DNA from 4 places in the Pseudomonas sp. Q12-87 genome. Region 1 is predicted to be linked to each of the others. Evidence: predicted binding sites of a transcription regulator. Region 1 holds the regulator's gene; each other region holds the start of a gene.

Region 1 (5,188 bases):
CCAGACCTGCCGGTGATCCGCCGTGTCGGCCTGGGCATGGCGGTTGCCAACGCGGCCGGCTTCGTACGCGAACACGCCCACGGCATCACCACGGCGCGAGGCGGCGAAGGGGCGGCCCGCGAATTCTGTGAACTGATCCTGCGTGCCCAGGGCCGCCTCGAAGCGGCCAACGCCGCGTACCTGTGAGCCAATCATGCTAAGCAAAAAGATCCGCACCATCCTGGTGTTTGGCTGTATCGCGGCGATTTTCGCCGCGGTGGGCTACTGGAATATCAGCCCGGAACGGTTTCTCGACCAACCCGCGGTCCAGATCGAGGAAAAAATCGACTGGTACGCCACCAATACCCATACGCTGCAATACCTGCCTGACGGCAAAGTGCAGTATGAAATGACGTCCGACAAGGTCGACCACGTCAAGGCCACCGATATTACGCTGGTGACCAAGCCGGACCTGAACATGTTCCGCGGCACCGAGTTTCCGTGGCACGTGCAGAGCGAGCACGCCGAAGTCAATTCCGGCGGCACCGAAGTGGAACTGATCGACTCGGTACGCGTTGCCCGGACCGATGAGAAAAATCGCACGACCATCATCACCAGCACTCGCATGACCGTGTTCCCGCAGCAACAATATGCGCAGACCGAGCAACCCGTTAGAATCGACGGCGCCGGTGGTGTATCGACCGGCACGGGAATGAAGGCGTATTTGAAGGAAAGCAGGATACACCTGCTATCGAACGTAAGAGGACAGTATGAAGCTCGCTAAAACCCTCCCTATTTTGCTCAGTCTGGGCGCAGCACTGGGAAGCGCGAGCGCCTGGGCTCTTCCCACCGACCGCGACCAACCTATCCGCATCCAGGCCGACGACGCCCAACTGGACGACAAGAACGGCGTAGCCACCTATAAAGGTGACGTGATCATCACCCAGGGCTCGATGAAGGTCACCGGCAACACCGTGACCATTACCCGTACCCAGACCGGCGACATCGATGTGGTGACCTCGGTGGGCAACCTCGCCTATTTCGAGCAGTTGCAGACCGCTGGCGATACCAAGCCTGTGCAGGGTTATGGCGTGACCATCCAGTACCACGCCTCCCAGGACCGCGTTGTGCTGATCGACCGCGCCAAGGTCGTCGACAAAGACAACAACGTCACCCAGGGCGAGAAAATCGTCTACGACACCAACAAGAAACTCGCCAGCGCCGGTCGCGCCACCGGCAGCAAGGTGACCGAGCAGCGTCCGCGGATCGACATGGTGATCCAGCCTAAAAAGAAAACCGAGCAGAAGGCCCAGTAATGGCAACTCTGAAAGCTCAGCACCTGGCCAAGAGCTACAAGAGCCGCCAGGTCGTGCGCGACGTCAGCCTGTCCATCGAAAGCGGCCAGATCGTCGGCCTGCTCGGCCCTAACGGCGCGGGCAAGACCACCTGTTTCTACATGATCGTCGGGCTGGTCCAGGCCGATCAGGGTCGCGTACTGATCGACGACCTGGACGTCAGCCACCAGCCGATGCACGGCCGTGCGAAGGCCGGTATCGGCTATCTGCCGCAAGAAGCGTCGATCTTCCGCAAACTGTCGGTGGCCGACAACATCATGGCCATCCTCGAGACCCGCAAGGAACTCGACAAGGCCGGTCGTCGCCAGGAGCTGGAAAGCCTGCTGCAGGAATTCCACATCAGCCACATTCGGGACAACCTGGGCATGAGCCTGTCCGGCGGCGAACGCCGTCGCGTGGAAATCGCCCGCGCCCTGGCCACCGCACCGAAATTCATACTGCTCGACGAGCCGTTTGCCGGCGTGGACCCGATCTCGGTAGGTGACATCAAGCAGATCATCCACCACCTCAAGGCCAAGGGGATCGGCGTGCTGATCACCGACCACAACGTGCGCGAGACCCTGGATATCTGCGAAACCGCCTATATCGTCAATGATGGCCAACTGATCGCCGAAGGCGATTCCGCGGCCATCCTGGCCAATGACCTGGTCAAGGAAGTGTACTTGGGCCATGAGTTCCGCCTGTAAGCGCAAAGTGTCTGGCAAATCACCCGGGCGTCGCTAATTTATTATGGCGACGCCCTAGGCAAACACTTCAGTTTCAGGCATATAATTTGCTTAAGTTTGGCGCTTCGGCGCCCTGTAGTGGATGGCGCATGTGCGCCGGCGAATAAGGTGTTAAGCCCCTGCCATGAAACCATCGCTAGTCTTGAGAATGGGCCAGCAGCTGACGATGACACCGCAGCTGCAACAGGCCATCCGCCTGCTCCAATTGTCGACCCTGGACCTGCAACAGGAAATCCAGGAGGCGCTGGAGTCCAATCCGATGCTCGAACGCCAGGAAGAAGGCGACGATTTCGACAACACCGATCCGCTGGCCGACAACATCGAGCAGAAGAGCAACACGGAAATCCCGGAACCGTCCTACCAGGAAGCCGCCCCGACGGTGGATAACCTCGAGGATGGCGAATGGAACGAACGCATCCCCAACGACCTTCCGGTGGACACAGCCTGGGAAGATGTCTACCAGACCAGCGCCAGCAGCCTGCCGAGCAGCGATGACGACGAGTGGGACTTCACCACCCGCACATCCGCCGGCGAAAGCCTGCAAAGCCACCTGCTGTGGCAATTGAACCTGGCGCCGATGTCCGACACCGATCGCCTGATCGCCGTCACCCTGATCGATTGCATCAACAACCAGGGCTACCTGGACGAGACCCTCGAAGAGATCCTCGAAGCCTTCGATCCTGAGCTGGACATCGAGCTGGACGAAATCGAGGCTGTCCTGCATCGCATCCAGCAGTTCGAACCGGCCGGCATCGGCGCTCGCAACCTGGGCGAATGCCTGCTGCTGCAATTGCGCCAGCTATCTGTCAAGACGCCTTGGCTGGCCGAAGCCAAGCGGCTGGTCACCGACTACATCGACCTGCTCGGCGGTCGCGACTACAGCCAACTGATGCGCCGCATGAAGCTCAAGGAAGATGAGCTGCGCCAGGTCATCGAGCTGGTCCAGAGCCTCAACCCGCGCCCCGGCTCGCAGATCGAATCCACCGAACCCGAATACGTGGTGCCCGACGTGATCGTGCGCAAGCACAACGACCGCTGGCTGGTGGAGCTGAACCAGGAATCGGTGCCCAAGCTGCGGGTCAACGCCCAGTACGCCGGTTTCGTTCGACGCGCCGACACCAGCGCCGACAACACCTTCATGCGCAACCAGTTGCAGGAAGCGCGCTGGTTCATCAAGAGCCTGCAAAGCCGTAACGAAACCCTGATGAAAGTGGCCACCCAGATCGTCGAGCACCAGCGCGGCTTCCTGGAGTATGGCGACGAAGCGATGAAACCGTTGGTCCTGCATGACATTGCCGAAGCAGTGGGCATGCACGAGTCGACGATTTCCCGGGTAACCACGCAGAAATTCATGCATACCCCACGGGGCATCTATGAATTGAAATACTTTTTCTCCAGCCACGTCAGCACCTCCGAAGGCGGCGAATGCTCGTCCACGGCCATCCGCGCGATCATCAAAAAACTGGTGGCCGCGGAAAATCAGAAAAAGCCGTTGAGTGACAGCAAGATCGCTGGTTTACTGGAGGCACAAGGCATTCAGGTGGCCCGCCGTACCGTCGCCAAATACCGCGAGTCCCTCGGGATCGCACCTTCGAGCGAACGCAAGCGGTTGATGTAACAGGCCACGCCACAGCGTTCCAGTGGCAGGCATTTCTGCCTGCCGCTTTATGCACTGGCAACGAAGGAGAAGCTGTATGCAAGTCAACATCAGTGGACACCAACTGGAAGTGACCGAACCCCTGCGCACCTACATCGGCGAAAAACTCGACCGTTTGGAGAGGCATTTCGACAAGATCACCAACGTGCAAGTCACGATGAACGTCGAGAAGCTGCTGCAGAAAATCGAAGCCACGTTGCATATTCCCGGCGGAGAGGTGGTTGCCAACGCGGAGCACACAGACATGTATGCCGCAATTGACCTGCTGACCGACAAGCTGGATCGCCAACTCAAAAAGCATAAGGAAAAGACCCAGAGCCTCCTTCAGGGCGCAACCGGTCGTTAACCCCCCCAATCCATGATCCGACTAGAATCCATCCTGACCCCCGGCCGTTCCATGGTGAACGCGCCGGGTGGCAGTAAAAAGAAAGCCCTCGAACAAATCGCCAACCTGATCCACCGCGAAGTGCCGGATCTGGAAATGCAGGACGTCTTCGAGGCCCTGGTTGCCCGTGAAAAACTCGGTTCCACCGGTTTTGGCAACGGCATCGCCATTCCTCACTGCCGCCTCAAGGGCTGTGCCGCGCCAATCAGCGCACTGTTGCACCTTGAAGCCGCCATAGATTTCGACGCCATCGACGGCGCACCGGTCGACCTGCTGTTCGTATTGCTGGTTCCGGAAGCGGCGACCGATGCGCATCTTGAGCTGCTGCGCCAGATCGCCAGCATGCTGGACCGCAAGGAAGTGCGCGAAAAACTGCGCAGCGCACCGAGCAACGAAGCCTTGTATCAGGTAGTCCTGGACGAGCAGAACGGTCATTAACAATGCGCATGATCATCGTCAGTGGCCGCTCCGGCTCCGGTAAAAGCACGGCCCTCAACGTGCTTGAGGACAGTGGCTACTATTGCATCGATAACCTGCCCGCCGGCCTGCTGCCGGAACTGGCCGAGCGCGCCCTGATCCATACCGAGCTGGCGCAGCCGCTGGTGGCTGTCTCCATCGATGCGCGCAACCTGCCAAGCCATTTGTCGCGGTTTCCCGAGCTGCTGGAAGAAGTGCGCAGCCGGCACATCCAATGCGATGTGCTTTATCTGGACGCCGATGAAGAAACACTGCTCAAGCGCTTCTCCGAAACCCGCCGGCGTCACCCACTGAGCAATGCCAATCGCTCCCTGGCCGAAGCCATCGACGACGAAAGCCAATTGCTCGGGCCCATCGCCGACCTTGCGGACCTGAAGGTCAACACCACGCACCTGAACCTGTATCAATTGCGCGACACGATCAAGTTGCGCCTGCTGAACCAGCCGGAGCCGGGCACGGCATTCTTGGTGGAGTCGTTCGGGTTCAAGCGCGGCATGCCGGTAGACGCCGACCTGGTGTTCGATGTGCGCTGCCTGCCCAATCCCTACTGGAAGCCGGAATTGCGCGAGCAGTCCGGGCTCGACCAGCCGGTGATCGACTACCTGGCCGC
Region 2 (5,188 bases), on a different contig from region 1:
GCCAGCCTTCCCGCCGTAACCGGCAGGCTGAGCTGGCAACCGAGCACGCTGGCCTTGAAGTGCGCCGGGAGGTCGTCCAGGCCTTCGTCGTTGTGCTCATAGCCGGCGGTTCCTTGTGGGATCAGCCGATTGAAAAAACGTTCGAAGTCTCGACGTACCGCCGGATCAGCGTTCTCGTTGATGGTCAACGAGGCCGAGGTATGCTGCAGCCACAGATGCAACAGACCGACACGACACGCCTGGAGTTCAGGCAGGCCGGCGAGCAGTTCGTCTGTCACCAGATGAAAGCCCCGGGGCCTTGCCCGCAGGGTGATCAGCGTCTGTTGCCACATACAGATCTCCACACGTTCGGCGCGCATTCTAGCGCGCTCTGGGAAAAAACAAAGGGCCTAATATTCTTGCCTCCATGTAAGCCATTGGCGGTTCAAAAACCCATGTCGCATACACAACAAAAGGCGTCGGAAAAACCCGCACTTCCTGTGAGCAATGACAAATCGCAGGCAAAAAAATGCCCGGCGAACCGGGCATTTTTTTTGCGCTTGCTTACAGGTTGTAGCCGCGCTCGTTGTGTTGGGCCAGGTCCAGGCCCACTGCTTCTTCTTCCTCGGAGACACGCAGGCCCATGACCGCGTCCAGTACCTTGAGAATGATGAAGGTGACGATCGCCGTGTAGACCACGGTGAAGCCCACGCCCTTGAACTGAATCCACACTTGCGCGCCGATATCGGTCACGGTGCCGAAGCCACCCAGGGCCGGCGCTGCGAACACACCGGTGAGGATTGCGCCGAGGATACCACCGATACCATGCACGCCAAAGGCGTCCAGGGAATCGTCATAACCGAGTTTGCGCTTGAGGGTGGTGGCGCAGAAGAAGCACACCACGCCCGCTGCCAGGCCGATGACCAAGGCGCCCATCGGGCCCACGGTACCGGCGGCCGGAGTGATCGCTACCAGGCCCGCCACAACGCCCGAGGCAATGCCCAGTGCGCTTGGCTTGCCATGGGTGATCCACTCGGCAAACATCCAGCCCAGCGCCGCGGCAGCGGTGGCAATCTGAGTCACCAGCATCGCCATGCCCGCGGTGCCGTTGGCGGCAACGGCGGAGCCGGCGTTGAAGCCGAACCAGCCAACCCACAGCATGGCCGCGCCCATCAGGGTGTAACCCAGGTTATGCGGAGCCATTGGCGTGGTCGGGAAGCCCTTGCGCTTGCCCAGTACCAGGCATGCCACCAGGCCGGCGATACCGGCGTTGATGTGCACCACGGTGCCGCCAGCGAAGTCCAGCACGCCCCAGTCCCACAACAGGCCGCCGTTACCGGACCAGACCATGTGCGCGATTGGCGCATACACCAGGGTGAACCACACGCCCATGAAGATCAGCATGGCGGAGAACTTCATCCGCTCGGCAAATGCACCGACGATCAGGGCTGGAGTGATGATGGCGAAGGTCATCTGGAAGGTGATGAACACCGCTTCCGGGAACAGCGCCGTCGGACCGGTCAGGCTCGCTGGCGTAACGCCCGCCAGGAATGCCTTGCCCAGGCCGCCGACGAAGGAGTTGAAGTTGACGACGCCCTGCTCCATGCCGGTGGTGTCGAACGCGATGCTGTAGCCATAAATGACCCACAGGACGCTGATCAGACCGGTAATGGCAAAGCACTGCATCATCACGGAAAGGAGGTTTTTTGACCGGACCATGCCGCCGTAGAACAGCGCCAGACCGGGAATGGTCATGAACAGTACAAGAATCGTGGCAGTCAGCATCCAGGCGGTGTCGCCGGAGTTCAGGACTGGGGCTGCCGCTTCTTCCGCCATGGCCAGGCCAGGCATTGCGAAGGACAACAGGGCTCCTAGCCCTGCGAATTTACGCAGAGTCATATTGTTTTCTCCTGGGGCGTTGGGTTTGGCGGCTTAGATGGCGTCGGTATCGGTTTCGCCGGTACGGATGCGAATAGCCTGTTCCAGATTGACCACGAAGATCTTTCCGTCACCAATCTTGCCGGTGTTGGCGGCCTTGGTGATCGCCTCGATCACGCGGTCCAGATCCTTGTCGTCAATGGCGACATCGATCTTCACCTTGGGCAGGAAATCGACCACGTACTCCGCGCCGCGATACAGCTCGGTGTGACCTTTCTGCCGACCAAAGCCTTTGACCTCGGTAACGGTAATGCCCTGCACGCCGATCTCGGACAACGACTCGCGTACATCGTCCAACTTGAACGGCTTGATGATGGCAGTGACTAGCTTCATGAAACTTTCTCCCGAATTGGTGGACTTGCCCCAGGAAAACAAACCCGACTCAAGTCTAAGCGCAGTGCCTGGCTTTGTAACGCATCGTCGGCCCAAGTTGCCCGACCGGCGCCAGTTAACCGCTCCTGACGAAACTCCCCGCTCCGCCGGCTGCACTGCATTCGTCTCGACGACTGCCTCAGTGCATGGGTCATCAGGCTCTAAGCAGAAACCTTGCCATCTGTGTCCAAACCCTCTGATTTCAGTCTCTTGCCCGGCGAGCCAGGCTGCACCGCGTCATCCAGCGCAGCGATACGCACAACAACGGTGCGACGACGCCCGGCCTCGTGCGCGAAAAGCGTGCATCCCTTGCTCACGAATTGACTATAGGCCCTGCGTGATACACTGCCCGCCATTGTTTTCAGGACACCTGCCATGCTTGCGCCCAAAGACCTCCTCGACGCCCTGAGCGGCCACGCTTCCCGCCTCCTGAGCGGCGACAACCCGCTGCCCAAAAGCGAAATCGAAAGCCAGTTCAAGGCCTTGCTGCAAAGCGGCTTCAGCAAGCTGGACCTGGTGAGCCGGGAAGAATTCGACAGCCAGATGGTTGTCCTGGCGCGGACCCGGGCACGGCTTGAAAGCCTGGAGGCCAAGGTCGCCGAGCTTGAAGCCAGACTTGGGGCCGGCGGCGAATAAATACCTGCCGGGGCAACGACACCGTGCGAAAAATGACCGCCTTCATGGCGGTCTTTTTTCGTCATCCTTTCGGCTGCTTGCAACATCCTGCCAAAATTTCCCTGTTCGATTGCCCCGCCCAAGCCCATCCCCACGACTAATCTTCCAGAGCCGCAGGACGCGGTGTCCTCTTCACTCAAGGAACGATTCATGTCGCTCGCCATCGTCCACAGCCGCGCCCAAGTGGGGGTCGAGGCTCCTGCCGTTACCGTTGAAGTCCACTTGGCCAATGGCTTGCCGTCGCTGACCATGGTCGGCCTGCCGGAAGCGGCGGTAAAGGAAAGCAAGGACCGGGTGCGCAGTGCGATCATCAATTCGGGCCTGAATTTTCCGGCGCGGCGCATCACCCTGAACCTGGCTCCGGCGGACCTGCCCAAGGATGGCGGCCGATTCGACCTGGCCATCGCCTTAGGCATCCTGTCGGCCAGCGTGCAGGTGCCGACCCTGACGCTGGACGATGTGGAGTGTCTCGGCGAATTGGCATTATCCGGCGCGGTGCGCCCGGTACGCGGGGTACTGCCTGCGGCGCTGGCGGCGCGCAAGGCCGGGCGCATGCTCGTGGTGCCGAGGGCGAACGCCGAAGAAGCTTGCCTGGCGTCCGGGCTGAAGGTAATCGCCGTGGATCATCTGCTCGAAGCGGTGGCGCACTTCAATGGTCACACCCCGGTCGAGCCGTATGTGTCCAATGGCCTGCTCTCGGCCAGCAAGCCCTACCCCGACCTGAACGAAGTACAAGGCCAGGCCGCAGCCAAGCGCGCCTTGCTGATTGCCGCCGCGGGGGCGCACAACCTGTTGTTCAGCGGACCACCGGGCACCGGCAAGACACTATTGGCAAGCCGCCTTCCGGGGCTGCTGCCGCCCTTGGCCGAAAGTGAGGCGTTGGAAGTCGCAGCGATCCAGTCAGTCGCCAGTTGCGTGCCGTTGAGCCACTGGCCGCAACGTCCGTTTCGCCAGCCGCACCACTCGGCTTCGGGCCCGGCGCTGGTGGGCGGTGGGTCAAAGCCGCAGCCAGGGGAAATCACCCTCGCCCACCACGGCGTGCTGTTCTTGGATGAACTGCCGGAATTCGACCGCAAGGTACTGGAGGTCTTGAGAGAGCCACTGGAGTCAGGGCATATCGTGGTGTCTCGCGCCCGTGACCGGGTGCGTTTTCCGGCACGGTTCCAGTTGGTGGCGGCGATGAATCCTTGCCCTTGTGGATATCTTGGCGAGCCCAGTGGCCGCTGCAGCTGCACGCCGGACATGGTGCAGCGCTATCGCAACAAACTCTCCGGCCCGCTGCTGGACCGGATCGATCTGCACCTGACCGTTGCCCGTGAGGCGACGGCGCTGAACCCCAGGAACGACACGGGCGAGGATACCGCCACGGTGGCCGAGCACGTAGCGCAAGCCCGTGAGCGCCAACACAAGCGCCAGGGCTGCGCCAATGCGTTTCTCGACCTGCCGGGCTTACGCCGGCACTGCACGTTATCCACAGCTGACGAAACCTGGTTGGAAACCGCCTGCGAACGCTTGACCCTGTCGCTGCGTGCCGCTCACCGCCTACTCAAGGTCGCCCGGACACTGGCGGACCTGGAGCAAGCGGTGATGATCCGCCGCGAGCACCTGGCCGAAGCCCTGCAGTATCGACCCGCTACCCCCTGAGCCGCATCATGGTTTGGTCGGGTCCGCCAACGGGGTTTCCCGCACTTCGGTTTTCTGACCGTTCTGGATTGCGTCGATGCGCTTGAGCGCTTTATCCACGGCGCCCTTGTCCGCCAGCAAGCTGTAGTGGATCTGGAACTGCCGGTGCTCTTTCGGCCCGATTGTAGGCACCAGGCCCAGTGGTCGCTGATACCGGCGGTTATAGGAAAAACTGGTGCCTGGCTCCAGCCCGGTCACGTAGCCCTGCCCTTGGGTATCGGTGTTTTTCCACAGGGAAAACACGGGGAGCGTGCTGGTGTTGAAGCCCACCGAGACACCGAGACTGCCCGCCTTGTTGTGCAGCACCGTAAGCGTGTCGCCCTTGGCGTCGGCATAGGGCACTACGTTGTAGACCGTTTCGTCGTAGTCCTTGGTGGGCGCCCGATAGGTTTGCCAGTCCGCCAGCTCTCCCTTCGCCTTGTCGTTGAACGGCGAGACCTGCTTGACCGGCGCCGCAAAACGAGCGCCCTGCTCCAGGAATGGCGTGCTGAAGTTGCTGTGATAAAGGGCTTGGTATTCCTTCGGATAATCGCCGTTATTG
Region 3 (5,188 bases), on a different contig from region 1:
TTCTTCGGTGGCACCCAGGTTGTCGAACAGGTCGAAGATCTGGTCCAGAACCCAGTCCGGACGTGCGCCTGGACGGTCAACCTTGTTGATGACCACGATCGGACGCAGGCCGGCTTCGAAAGCCTTCTTGGTCACGAAACGGGTTTGCGGCATAGGGCCGTCCTGGGCGTCGACCAGCAGCAGCACGGAGTCGACCATCGACATCACGCGCTCTACTTCACCACCGAAGTCAGCGTGGCCCGGGGTGTCCACGATGTTGATGTGGTAGCCGTTCCAGTTGATGGCGGTGTTTTTCGCCAGGATGGTAATACCACGCTCTTTTTCCTGGTCGTTGGAGTCCATCACGCGCTCGTCGTTGAGCTCGTTGCGCTCCAGGGTGCCGGATTGACGCAAGAGTTTGTCTACCAGGGTGGTCTTACCATGGTCAACGTGAGCAATGATGGCGATGTTGCGTAGATTTTCGATCACTTGTGTATCTCGATCAGAGGATTCGGTGTGCTGACAAGTCTTGGCAGCGATTAACAGTAGCGTCCGCGAAAGCCGTTACAGCTTCACGGCGGCGTCGGGGGGCCGGTGACGCAGGCCACAGGCAAACAGCCCCGGGCACTTAGCTCGGTCGATAAACGCGCACATTGGCATGCCCCTCACTGAGCAAATGGTGGGCATGCAGGCGACTCATCACGCCTTTGTCGCAATACAACAGGTACTGGCGAGTAGGGTCCAGTTCCTTGAAACGCGCGTTCACTGCATAGAACGGCATCGTTTGTACCTCGATGCCAGCGATGCTCAGCGGGTCGTCTTCAGCGTCGTCCGGGTGACGGATGTCGATAATGATCTGACCGGCCAGCGCCTCGCTGACTTCTTCAATTTGTATGTCCTGGCCCAATTCGTCGATGACCCGATCGATCGGCACCAGCCTGGCGTTTTCGAGCGCACGCTCGAGCACCGCCATGTCGAACTCTTTCTCTTCGTGCTCCACCCGCCCGCGCTTGGCTGCCGTCTTCGGGTTGACCGAGATGACGCCGCAGTACTCGGGCATGTGCCTGGCGAAATCGGCAGTGCCGATTTCAATGGCCGTGTCGATGATGTCCTGCTTGTGGCTGGCGATCAGTGGACGCAAGACCAACTTCTCGGTCACGCAGTCGATCACCGACAGGTTCGGCAACGTCTGGCTCGACACCTGGGAGATCGCCTCGCCGGTCACCAGCGCATCGATCTGCAGGCGGTCGGCGATTCGCGAAGCGGCGCGCAACATCATACGCTTCAAAATGACGCCCATATGACTGTTATCGACTTTGCCGAGAATCTCGCCCAGGACTTCTTCGAATGGCACACTCACAAATAACACGCGTTGGGAGCTGCCGTACTTCTTCCAGATGAAGTGCGCCACTTCCATCACGCCCAGTTCATGGGCGCGCCCGCCGAGGTTGAAGAAGCAGAAATGGCTCATCAACCCGCGCCGCATGATCTGATAGGCCGCCACGGTGGAGTCGAAGCCGCCGGACATCAGCACCAGGGTCTGCTCCAGCGAACCCAGCGGATATCCGCCGATGCTGTCGTGCTGGCTGTGAATCACGAACAGCCGCTGGTCGCGGATTTCGATGCGAACTTCGATTTCCGGGTCTTTCAGCGAAATACCGGCGGCGCCGCACTGTCGGCGCAACTGGCTGCCGACGTACTTCTCCACGTCCATCGAACTGAACGGGTGTTTGCCGGCACGCTTGCAACGCACCGAAAAAATCTTGCCGGCCAGGGCGTCACCATAATGCAGCATGCATTTGGCGAGAATGTCATCGAAATCCCCCAGCGGATATTCATCGACCTGCAGGAAATGCGCGATACCCGGCATGCAGCTCAGGCGCTCGGTCATTTCCTTCAGGATCTTCGGCTCGCTGACGCGGGTTTCCAGCTCGAGGTTGTCCCACACGCCGTTCACCACCACAGCCGGGTCCAGGTCTCGGAGCACGGCACGGATGTTCTTGGCCAACTGGCGGATGAAACGCATCCGTACCGGGCGGCTCTTGATGGTGATCTCGGGGAAGACTTTTACGATTAGTTTCATGAAAACAGCGCGCGAACGGCCAGCCGAAAAAGGGGGGCGCGGATTATAGCGGAAATTGCTCAAGGTTTAACCAGTTTCTGTACAGATGGTTTTGCACGCACCAAAACAGGTCATTAACGCCGAGACACGCCACATTGCAGTGCGTAATTGTTCGACGATCCCGGTTTTCGCCCTTCAAAAGCGTGGATTTGGTGCAAAAAACCCATGCTGGGGCACTGGCATGCAAATTGCTCCCTTGTGAGGCAGGTTGCCTTGGCAGAGTATTCGCGCCGGCATCACCCATATCTAAGGGCACTCCACTACCCGCCCGAAGCCACCCGGAGGACATATGTCGAAGTCGGTTCAACTCATCAAAGATCATGACGTCAAGTGGATTGATCTGCGCTTCACTGACACCAAAGGTACTCAACATCACGTGACCATGCCGGCCCGTGATGCGCTGGACGACGAATTCTTTGAAATCGGCAAAATGTTCGACGGCTCCTCCATCTCCGGCTGGAAAGGCATCGAAGCTTCCGACATGATCCTGATGCCGGACGACGAAACCGCGGTCCTGGACCCGTTCACCGAAGAGCCGACCCTGATCCTGGTCTGCGACATCATCGAACCTTCGACCATGCAAGGCTATGACCGCGACCCACGCGCCATCGCCCACCGTGCCGAGGAATACCTGAAGTCCACCGGTATCGGCGACACCGCTTTCTTCGGCCCGGAGCCTGAGTTCTTCATCTTCGACGAAGTGAAATTCAAGTCCGATATTTCCGGCTCGATGTTCAAGATTTTCTCCGAGCAAGGTTCGTGGATGTCCGACCAGGACGTGGAAGGCGGCAACAAAGGCCACCGTCCAGGCGTGAAAGGCGGCTACTTCCCAGTTCCACCGTTCGACCACGACCACGAAATCCGTACCTCCATGTGCAACGCACTGGAAGAGATGGGCCAGACTGTCGAAGTTCACCACCACGAAGTGGCAACTGCCGGCCAGAACGAAATCGGCGTGAAATTCAACACGCTGGTCAAGAAGGCTGACGAAGTCCAGACCCTGAAGTACTGCGTACACAACGTTGCCGATGCATACGGTCGTACCGCAACCTTCATGCCTAAGCCTCTGTACGGCGACAACGGTTCGGGCATGCACGTCCACATGTCGATTTCCAAAGACGGCAAGAACACCTTCGCCGGCGAAGGCTATGCCGGTCTGTCGGACACCGCCCTGTACTTCATCGGCGGTATCATCAAGCACGGTAAGGCCCTGAACGGCTTCACCAACCCGTCGACCAACTCCTACAAGCGTCTGGTACCAGGTTTCGAAGCTCCGGTCATGCTGGCCTACTCGGCTCGCAACCGTTCCGCCTCGATCCGTATTCCTTACGTGAACAGCCCTAAGGCACGCCGTATCGAAGCGCGCTTCCCGGATCCGGCTGCCAACCCATACCTGGCCTTCGCTGCACTGATGATGGCCGGCCTGGACGGTATCCAGAACAAGATCCACCCTGGCGATGCTGCCGACAAAAACCTGTATGACCTGCCGCCTGAAGAGGCCAAGGAAATTCCACAGGTGTGTGGCAGCCTGAAAGAAGCCCTGGAAGAGCTGGACAAGGGCCGTGCGTTCCTGACCAAGGGCGGCGTATTCAGCGATGACTTCATCGACGCTTACATCGCACTGAAAAGCGAAGAAGAAATCAAGGTTCGTACCTTCGTACACCCACTGGAATACGAGCTGTACTACAGCTGCTGATCCGGTAGCGTCGCAACACGCGGCGTGAATAAAGAGAGGCCTCCTTCGGGAGGCCTTTTTTATGGGTGCAGGTTACGTGCATGATGGCTAGTCGCTCCCCCATCGAAGACGAGACTGCCCATGACTTTGCGCTTCAAACTCGGCCTTGCGCTCTGCGCCACGCTGTCGGCCGCCACCGCCCAAGCCTCCCCAGCCCCCGCCGACCTGACTCCGCTGCTTAACGCCATCGGCGAACGCCTGGCCATCGCCGATCAAGTGGCGCTGAGCAAATGGGACAGCCATAAACCGGTGGAAGATCGTCAGCGCGAGCGTGAGGTCATTGCCGCCGCCGTCGCCCAGGCGCCGAACTACAAGCTGAGCGGCGAAACGGTGGAAGCGTTTTTCAGCGCCCAGATAGAAGCGAACAAATTGGTGCAATACATCAACTTGTCCGACTGGAGCCTGGAAGGAAAGGCCCCGGACCTTCCGCGTCCGGACTTGGTGAAAGAGATTCGGCCGAAACTCGACCTGTTGCAAAAACGCCTGTTGCAGCAACTGGCCGACTTCGCCCCCTACCGCACCGACCCACAATGCCCGCAGTGGCTGGCCCAGGCCACCCACCATAACAAGCAGCACCCCGTGCACCGGCTCGCGCTTATCCGGGCGACCGCAGAGCTGTGCATCGCGCCAAAAGCCTGAGCCAAGCGACGCATATCCCGTGTGGGAGCGGGCTTGCTCGCGAAGGGGCCAGTACCGCCAACATCCAAGTGACTGACACACCGCTTTCGCGAGCAAGCCCGCTCCCACAGAGGTTGCGCGCAACAACTTGGGCCAATGCCCCTCCCTGACCTATGCTGAAACCCAACACTTTTAGTTTTCGGTCGATTTTATGGGTCGTGGTTTTACAGCATTGTTGCTGCTGTTGGCGCTGCCTGCCGGCGCGCAGATCTACAAGTACACCGACGCCGACGGCAACACCGCCTACAGTAACCAACCTCCCCAGGGCGTACCGGCCCAGGCGGTGGAACTGCCGCCGCTCAATAGCATTGAGCGCCAGGCTCCCGCCGGACCGGGCGCTCCGCCAGCCCCTGCGGACAGGGACGAGCCGGGCAACGCCTACAAGACACTGGAACTGACGGACATCCCGACCGACGAGGCGCTACGCGCCAACAACGGCACCTTCACCGTAGGTGTCCGGACCCAACCGCGCCTGCAAAGCCCTCACCAATTCCGGCTGCTCCTGGACGGGCAACCCTACGGCCAGCCGACCAATGTCCCACGCCTGCAACTGGTGAATGTCGATCGGGGCGAGCACAGCCTGGCGGTCCAGGTCATAGATGGGGATAACCTCGTGCAACAGAGCGAGACCGTTATGTTCACCGTCCAACGGGTGCACCAGCCATGATTCGCTG
Region 4 (5,188 bases), on a different contig from region 1:
TCGGCCTGCTCCAGATGCACGAGCGTCACGATCTGATCGGCGACCATTGGTCGGACAAGTTTCTGTCCGATGGCCTGATCCACCGACGTCAGGAATCCCTGGGTGATCTGGCTGATGTCCCGTTCACGCAGCGTTACATCCTGAGGCTCGACGATCCCGGCCCGCTTGAGCGGACGAGTGGTGGTCACGATTTCCCGGAACAGGCGCACTTGAGCGGGCACGAACACCGTCCAGGGCGCGGCGCTGTCGCAACGAACCTTCACCGTGACGCGGCCCAGGGGCCTGGCAGGGCTCTCCAGGGACGCAGTCAATTCCTTGTCGCACATCGGCATGCGCAGGCGCGGATCGAGCTGGTTGACTTCGATTTCGTAACGACCTTCGGTTTGACTGGTTGCCAGATAGTCTTCTACGGTGAATTCAAGAAAGCCCTGAGTGACGCCGATAAGGAGATCAGGCAAGGTGACCGGAGCATCGGCACGGGCAAAGCCGCCCGATGCGAGCAGACTGGCAGCCAGCAGTGCACCGAGCCAGTGGCGGCAGCGAGTGGTCAGGCGTCGAGAAAATGTCGTTTGTGCGTTCATGCCGGTTGAATAGCAAGCCCCGTGCCGTTTAGTGATGAATGCGCGTCGGACACATTAGCGTTACGTAGGAGTCAGGGCATGGCGGGAGTAATGGATTCGGTAAACCAGCGCACACAGCTGGTCGGTCAGAATCGCCTGGAGTTGTTGCTGTTCCGTCTCGACGGCCAGCAAATCTATGGGATCAACGTATTCAAGGTCCGGGAGGTGCTGCAATGCCCCAAGCTGACCCTGATGCCAAAGTCCAGTCCCGTCGTGTGCGGTGTGGCGAACATACGCGGAGCGACCATCCCGATTCTCGATCTGGCCATGGCGACCGGTTCCGGTCGTCTGCTGGACCAGAGCAATCCGTTTGTGATCATCACCGAGTACAACACCAAGACCCAGGGATTCCTGGTGCGCTCGGTGGAGCGCATCGTCAACATGAACTGGGAAGAAATCCATCCACCGCCCAAGGGCACCGGCCGCGATCACTACCTCACGGCAGTGACCCGGGTCGACAACCAGTTGGTGGAAATCATCGACGTGGAGAAGATCCTCGCCGAAGTGGCACCTACCCCGGAAACGATTTCCGTGGGTGTGGTGGATGCCGAAACCCAGCACAAGGCGGTTTCGCTGCGCGTACTGACCGTCGATGATTCTTCGGTGGCACGCAAGCAAGTGACCCGTTGCCTGCAAACGGTCGGCGTCGAAGTGGTGGCGTTGAATGACGGGCGTCAGGCGCTGGATTACCTGCAAAAGCTGGTCGCAGAGGGCAAGAAGCCCGAAGAAGAATTCTTGATGATGATCTCCGACATCGAGATGCCAGAGATGGACGGGTACACCCTGACATCGGAAATCCGCAGCGATCCGCGTATGCAAAAGTTGCATATCATCTTGCATACTTCATTGTCCGGGGTATTCAACCAGGCAATGGTCAAGAAAGTCGGCGCTGACGACTTCTTGGCGAAATTTCGGCCCGATGACCTGGCTTCGCGGGTCGTCGAGCGGATCAAGGCAGCAGAATAAAGGTCGGGCGCGTTGTGCGTCCGGCAAGTCAACACAATGAAAGAGGCGGTATCTTGTCTACGGGTAATTTGGATTTCGAACAGTTCCGGGTCTTCCTGGAAAAAGCCTGTGGCATCTTGCTTGGTGAAAACAAGCAATACCTGGTGTCGAGCCGTCTCAACAAGTTGATGGAACAACAGGGCCTCAAATCCTTGGGCGAACTGGTGCAGCGTATCCAGACGCAGCCGCGCAGCGGCTTGCGCGAGATGGTGGTGGATGCGATGACCACCAACGAAACCCTGTGGTTTCGCGACACCTACCCGTTCGAGGTGTTGAAGAACAAGGTGCTGCCGGCGGCCATCAAGGCCAGCCCGGGCCAACGCCTGCGGATCTGGTCGGCGGCCTGTTCGTCAGGGCAGGAACCCTATTCGCTGTCGATGTCCATTGATGAGTTCGAGCGGACCAACCTGGGCCAGCTGAAAGGTGGTGTACAAATCGTCGCCACCGACCTGTCCGGAACCATGCTCAACAACTGCAAGACCGGCGAGTACGACAGCCTGGCCATAGGCCGTGGCCTGTCGCCCGATCGCCTGCAACGTTACTTCGACCCGAAAGGGCCGGGTAAGTGGGTGGTCAAGGCGCCGATCAAGAGCCGGGTGGAGTTCCGCTCGTTCAACCTGCTGGACAGCTACGCCAGCCTGGGCAAGTTCGACATCGTGTTCTGCCGCAACGTCCTGATCTACTTCTCCGCCGAAGTGAAGAAGGACATCCTGTTGCGTATCCACAGCACGCTCAAGCCGGGCGGCTACCTGTTCCTTGGCGCTTCCGAAGCGTTGAATGGCTTGCCGGACCACTATCAAATGGTCCAGTGCAGTCCGGGGATTATTTACCAGGCGAAGTGATTGGCTTGGGTTGTCAAAAAAAAAAGCGGGAGTCCCAAAAGGCTCCCGTTTTTTTATGCGCGTTAGCCCGCGCCACCGTCCCCTGTGGGAGCGAGCTTGCTCGCGAATGCGGTGGCACATCCAAAACCGATGTAAATGACAGACCGCCATCGCGAGCAAGCTCGGTCCTACAATGGAGTGGAATTTGCTCCATGAAAGCGGCAGAAAAGCGGCAGGCAGCGGAAGCCAGTTGCCGCTTTTCTGGCATTGCCGCTTTGCCGATGCCCGCAAAGCCCCGGTTTACGGGCTTTTTGAAAATGGCACGACGCTTGCTTTATCGACTGCACGTACATTCTGGTCACCCAAAGGTTTCCGACATGAGCATCAGCTTCGATAAAGCGCTCGGTATCCACGAACAGGCCCTGAGCTTCCGCGCCCAGCGTGCCGAAGTCCTGGCCAACAACATCGCCAACGCCGACACCCCGAACTACAAGGCGCGGGACCTGGATTTCTCCAAAGTGCTCGCCGAGCAGAACGAGAAGACCAAGAACGGCACCTTCGCCCTGAACATGACCAATAGCCGTCATATCGAGGCCGAAGGCCTGGGCAACGGCGATGGATCGCTGATGTATCGCACGCCGATGCAGCCTTCGATCGACCAGAACACCGTGGATGCTCAACTGGAACAGTCCAACTACGCGGAAAACTCCGTGAACTTCCAGGCCAGCTTCACCCTGCTCAACAGCAAATTCAAAGGGCTGGTATCGGCCCTGCGTGGAGAATAAGCCATGTCGATAGCGAGCGTATTCAACATCGCCGGCAGTGCCATGAGTGCCCAGACCACTCGCCTGAACACCGTCGCCAGTAACATCGCCAACGCCGAGACCGTTTCCTCGAGCATCGACCAGACCTACCGCGCCCGCCATCCAGTGTTCGCCACCATGTTCCAGGGCGGCCAGTCCGGTGGCAGCGATTCGCTGTTCCAGCAGCAAGACGCGGCCGGTCAGGGCGTACAGGTGCTTGGCGTGGTCGAAGACCAGAGCAACCTCGAGGCGCGCTACGAGCCCAACCATCCGGCGGCGGACGCCAAGGGCTACGTCTACTACCCGAACGTCAACGTCGTCGAAGAAATGGCCGACATGATTTCCGCCAGTCGTTCGTTCCAGACCAACGCCGAAATGATGAACACCGCCAAAACCATGATGCAGAAGGTCCTGACCCTCGGTCAGTGATAAGGGGCGAGTCACATGAGCGTTACCAATACCACTGGCGGTTTGAGCCTCAACGAGATCCTTGCCAACTCTTCGGTCAAGACCAACACCACCACCGATGGCCTGGCCTCGGCAGCGGGCGCGGCGACCGGCAAGAAAGAGCTGGGCAAGGATGCGTTCCTGCAATTGCTGGTCACCCAGCTGAAAAACCAGAACCCGCTGGAGCCTCAGGACAACGGTGAATTCGTTGCCCAGTTGGCACAGTTCAGCAGCTTGGAAGGCATCACCACCCTCAACACCACCGTGAGCGGTATCGCCGGCAACTACAACTCGTCCCAGGCATTGCAGGCCTCGTCACTGGTAGGGCGCTCAGTCATCGCCCCGGGCGACAAGGCCGTGGTCGATACCTCCAAGAGCCTCAACGGCACGGTGGTGGTTCCGGCTTCGGTAGCCTCCGTCGCGGTCAAGATCGTCGATAAAGACGGCAAGACCGTCCGCACCATCGATTTGGGCACCCAGAAAGCCGGCAACTCCGCTTTCATCTGGGACGGCAAGAACGACGCGGGCACGGTTGTCGAGTCGGGTACATACACATTCGCGGCCTCGACCACCATCGACGGCAAGGCCACGTCGCTGATCACCAACCTGCCGGCAACGGTCAGCAGCGTGACGATCAGCCAGACGGGCGGTGAGCTGATGCTCAACCTGGCCGGGCTGGGCAGCATCGCCCTGTCCAAAGTACAAACTATTGGTATATAGAGCCGACTAACCGGCACAAGGAGTCAACATGTCTTTTAACATCGGCCTTAGCGGTCTCTATGCCGCCAACAAACAGCTGGACGTGACCGGTAACAACATCGCCAACGTGGCGACCACCGGCTTCAAATCGTCTCGCGCGGAATTCGAAGACGTCTACTCGGCCACCAAGCTGGGCTCGGGCAGCAAGACCGTCGGCAACGGCGTGCGCTTGGCCAACGTTTCCCAGCAGTTCGGCCAGGGTGATGTGAACAACACCGGCAACGTGCTGGACATGGGTATCCAAGGCCAGGGCTTCTTTGTCCTGGAAAACAACGGCTCCTTGAGCTACACCCGTGCCGGTACTTTCAAGACCGATAAAGACGGCTACGTCACGAACAGTGATGGTACATCGCGTTTGCAAGGCTATGGCGTGGATGCCAATGGCAAGATCCAGAACGGGATCCTGACCGATCTGCGCATCGACACCTCGAACCTGCCGCCGAGTGCTACCAGCCTGATTTCGTCGACGATCAATCTGAACTCGACGGCGTTGCCGATCACCGCTGCGTTCAATCCGACCGATACGGCCACGTTCACCAAGCAATTCACCACGCCGGTCTACGACACCCAGGGTAACCAGCATTCCATGGACCAGTACATGGTCAAGACTGCTGGTAATACCTGGAATGTGTATACGCTGATCGATGGTCGTAACCTGAATGGTAGTTTGCCGACTACGACTGGGGCGAATGCGCCGGTCCCTTCGACCATGACCTTTGATTCAAGCGGTAAG

What was found. The regulator sigma-54, encoded in region 1, starts transcription at its own class of promoters, with help from an activator protein. The targets are predictions, from matches to a motif close to ANTGGCATNNANNTTGCTNT.
Region 2: a site for sigma-54 is predicted at 2,452-2,471, ahead of glnK (P-II family nitrogen regulator). Genes of this name have one in related genera too.
Region 3: a site for sigma-54 is predicted at 2,277-2,296, ahead of glnA (glutamate--ammonia ligase). Genes of this name have one in related genera too.
Region 4: a site for sigma-54 is predicted at 2,763-2,782, ahead of flgB (flagellar basal body rod protein FlgB). Genes of this name have one in related genera too.

What each region holds. Positions count from the first base shown of each region.
Region 1 covers NZ_LHVI01000007.1:34,265-39,452, reverse strand. Annotated here, with positions in the region: gene AD663_RS03800 (HAD family hydrolase) at 1-186, shown strand, start outside; gene lptC (LPS export ABC transporter periplasmic protein LptC) at 194-763, shown strand; gene lptA (lipopolysaccharide transport periplasmic protein LptA) at 750-1,295, shown strand; gene lptB (LPS export ABC transporter ATP-binding protein) at 1,295-2,020, shown strand; gene AD663_RS03780 (RNA polymerase factor sigma-54) at 2,184-3,677, shown strand; gene hpf (ribosome hibernation-promoting factor, HPF/YfiA family) at 3,754-4,062, shown strand; gene ptsN (PTS IIA-like nitrogen regulatory protein PtsN) at 4,075-4,539, shown strand; gene rapZ (RNase adapter RapZ) at 4,542-5,188, shown strand, end outside.
Region 2 covers NZ_LHVI01000004.1:5,643-10,830, reverse strand. Annotated here, with positions in the region: gene AD663_RS01095 (secondary thiamine-phosphate synthase enzyme YjbQ) at 1-332, opposite strand, end outside; gene AD663_RS01090 (ammonium transporter) at 544-1,878, opposite strand; gene glnK (P-II family nitrogen regulator) at 1,912-2,250, opposite strand; gene AD663_RS01080 (accessory factor UbiK family protein) at 2,665-2,925, shown strand; gene AD663_RS01075 (YifB family Mg chelatase-like AAA ATPase) at 3,115-4,608, shown strand; gene AD663_RS01070 (aldose 1-epimerase family protein) at 4,615-5,188, opposite strand, start outside.
Region 3 covers NZ_LHVI01000036.1:65,141-70,328, forward strand. Annotated here, with positions in the region: gene typA (translational GTPase TypA) at 1-468, opposite strand, end outside; gene thiI (tRNA uracil 4-sulfurtransferase ThiI) at 608-2,062, opposite strand; gene glnA (glutamate--ammonia ligase) at 2,391-3,797, shown strand; gene AD663_RS26205 (chorismate mutase) at 3,918-4,475, shown strand; gene AD663_RS26210 (DUF4124 domain-containing protein) at 4,666-5,181, shown strand; gene AD663_RS26215 (DUF4124 domain-containing protein) at 5,178-5,188, shown strand, end outside.
Region 4 covers NZ_LHVI01000010.1:266,854-272,041, forward strand. Annotated here, with positions in the region: gene flgA (flagellar basal body P-ring formation chaperone FlgA) at 1-581, opposite strand, end outside; gene AD663_RS06080 (chemotaxis protein CheV) at 660-1,586, shown strand; gene cheR (protein-glutamate O-methyltransferase CheR) at 1,640-2,467, shown strand; gene flgB (flagellar basal body rod protein FlgB) at 2,824-3,231, shown strand; gene flgC (flagellar basal body rod protein FlgC) at 3,235-3,678, shown strand; gene flgD (flagellar hook assembly protein FlgD) at 3,694-4,416, shown strand; gene flgE (flagellar hook protein FlgE) at 4,445-5,188, shown strand, end outside.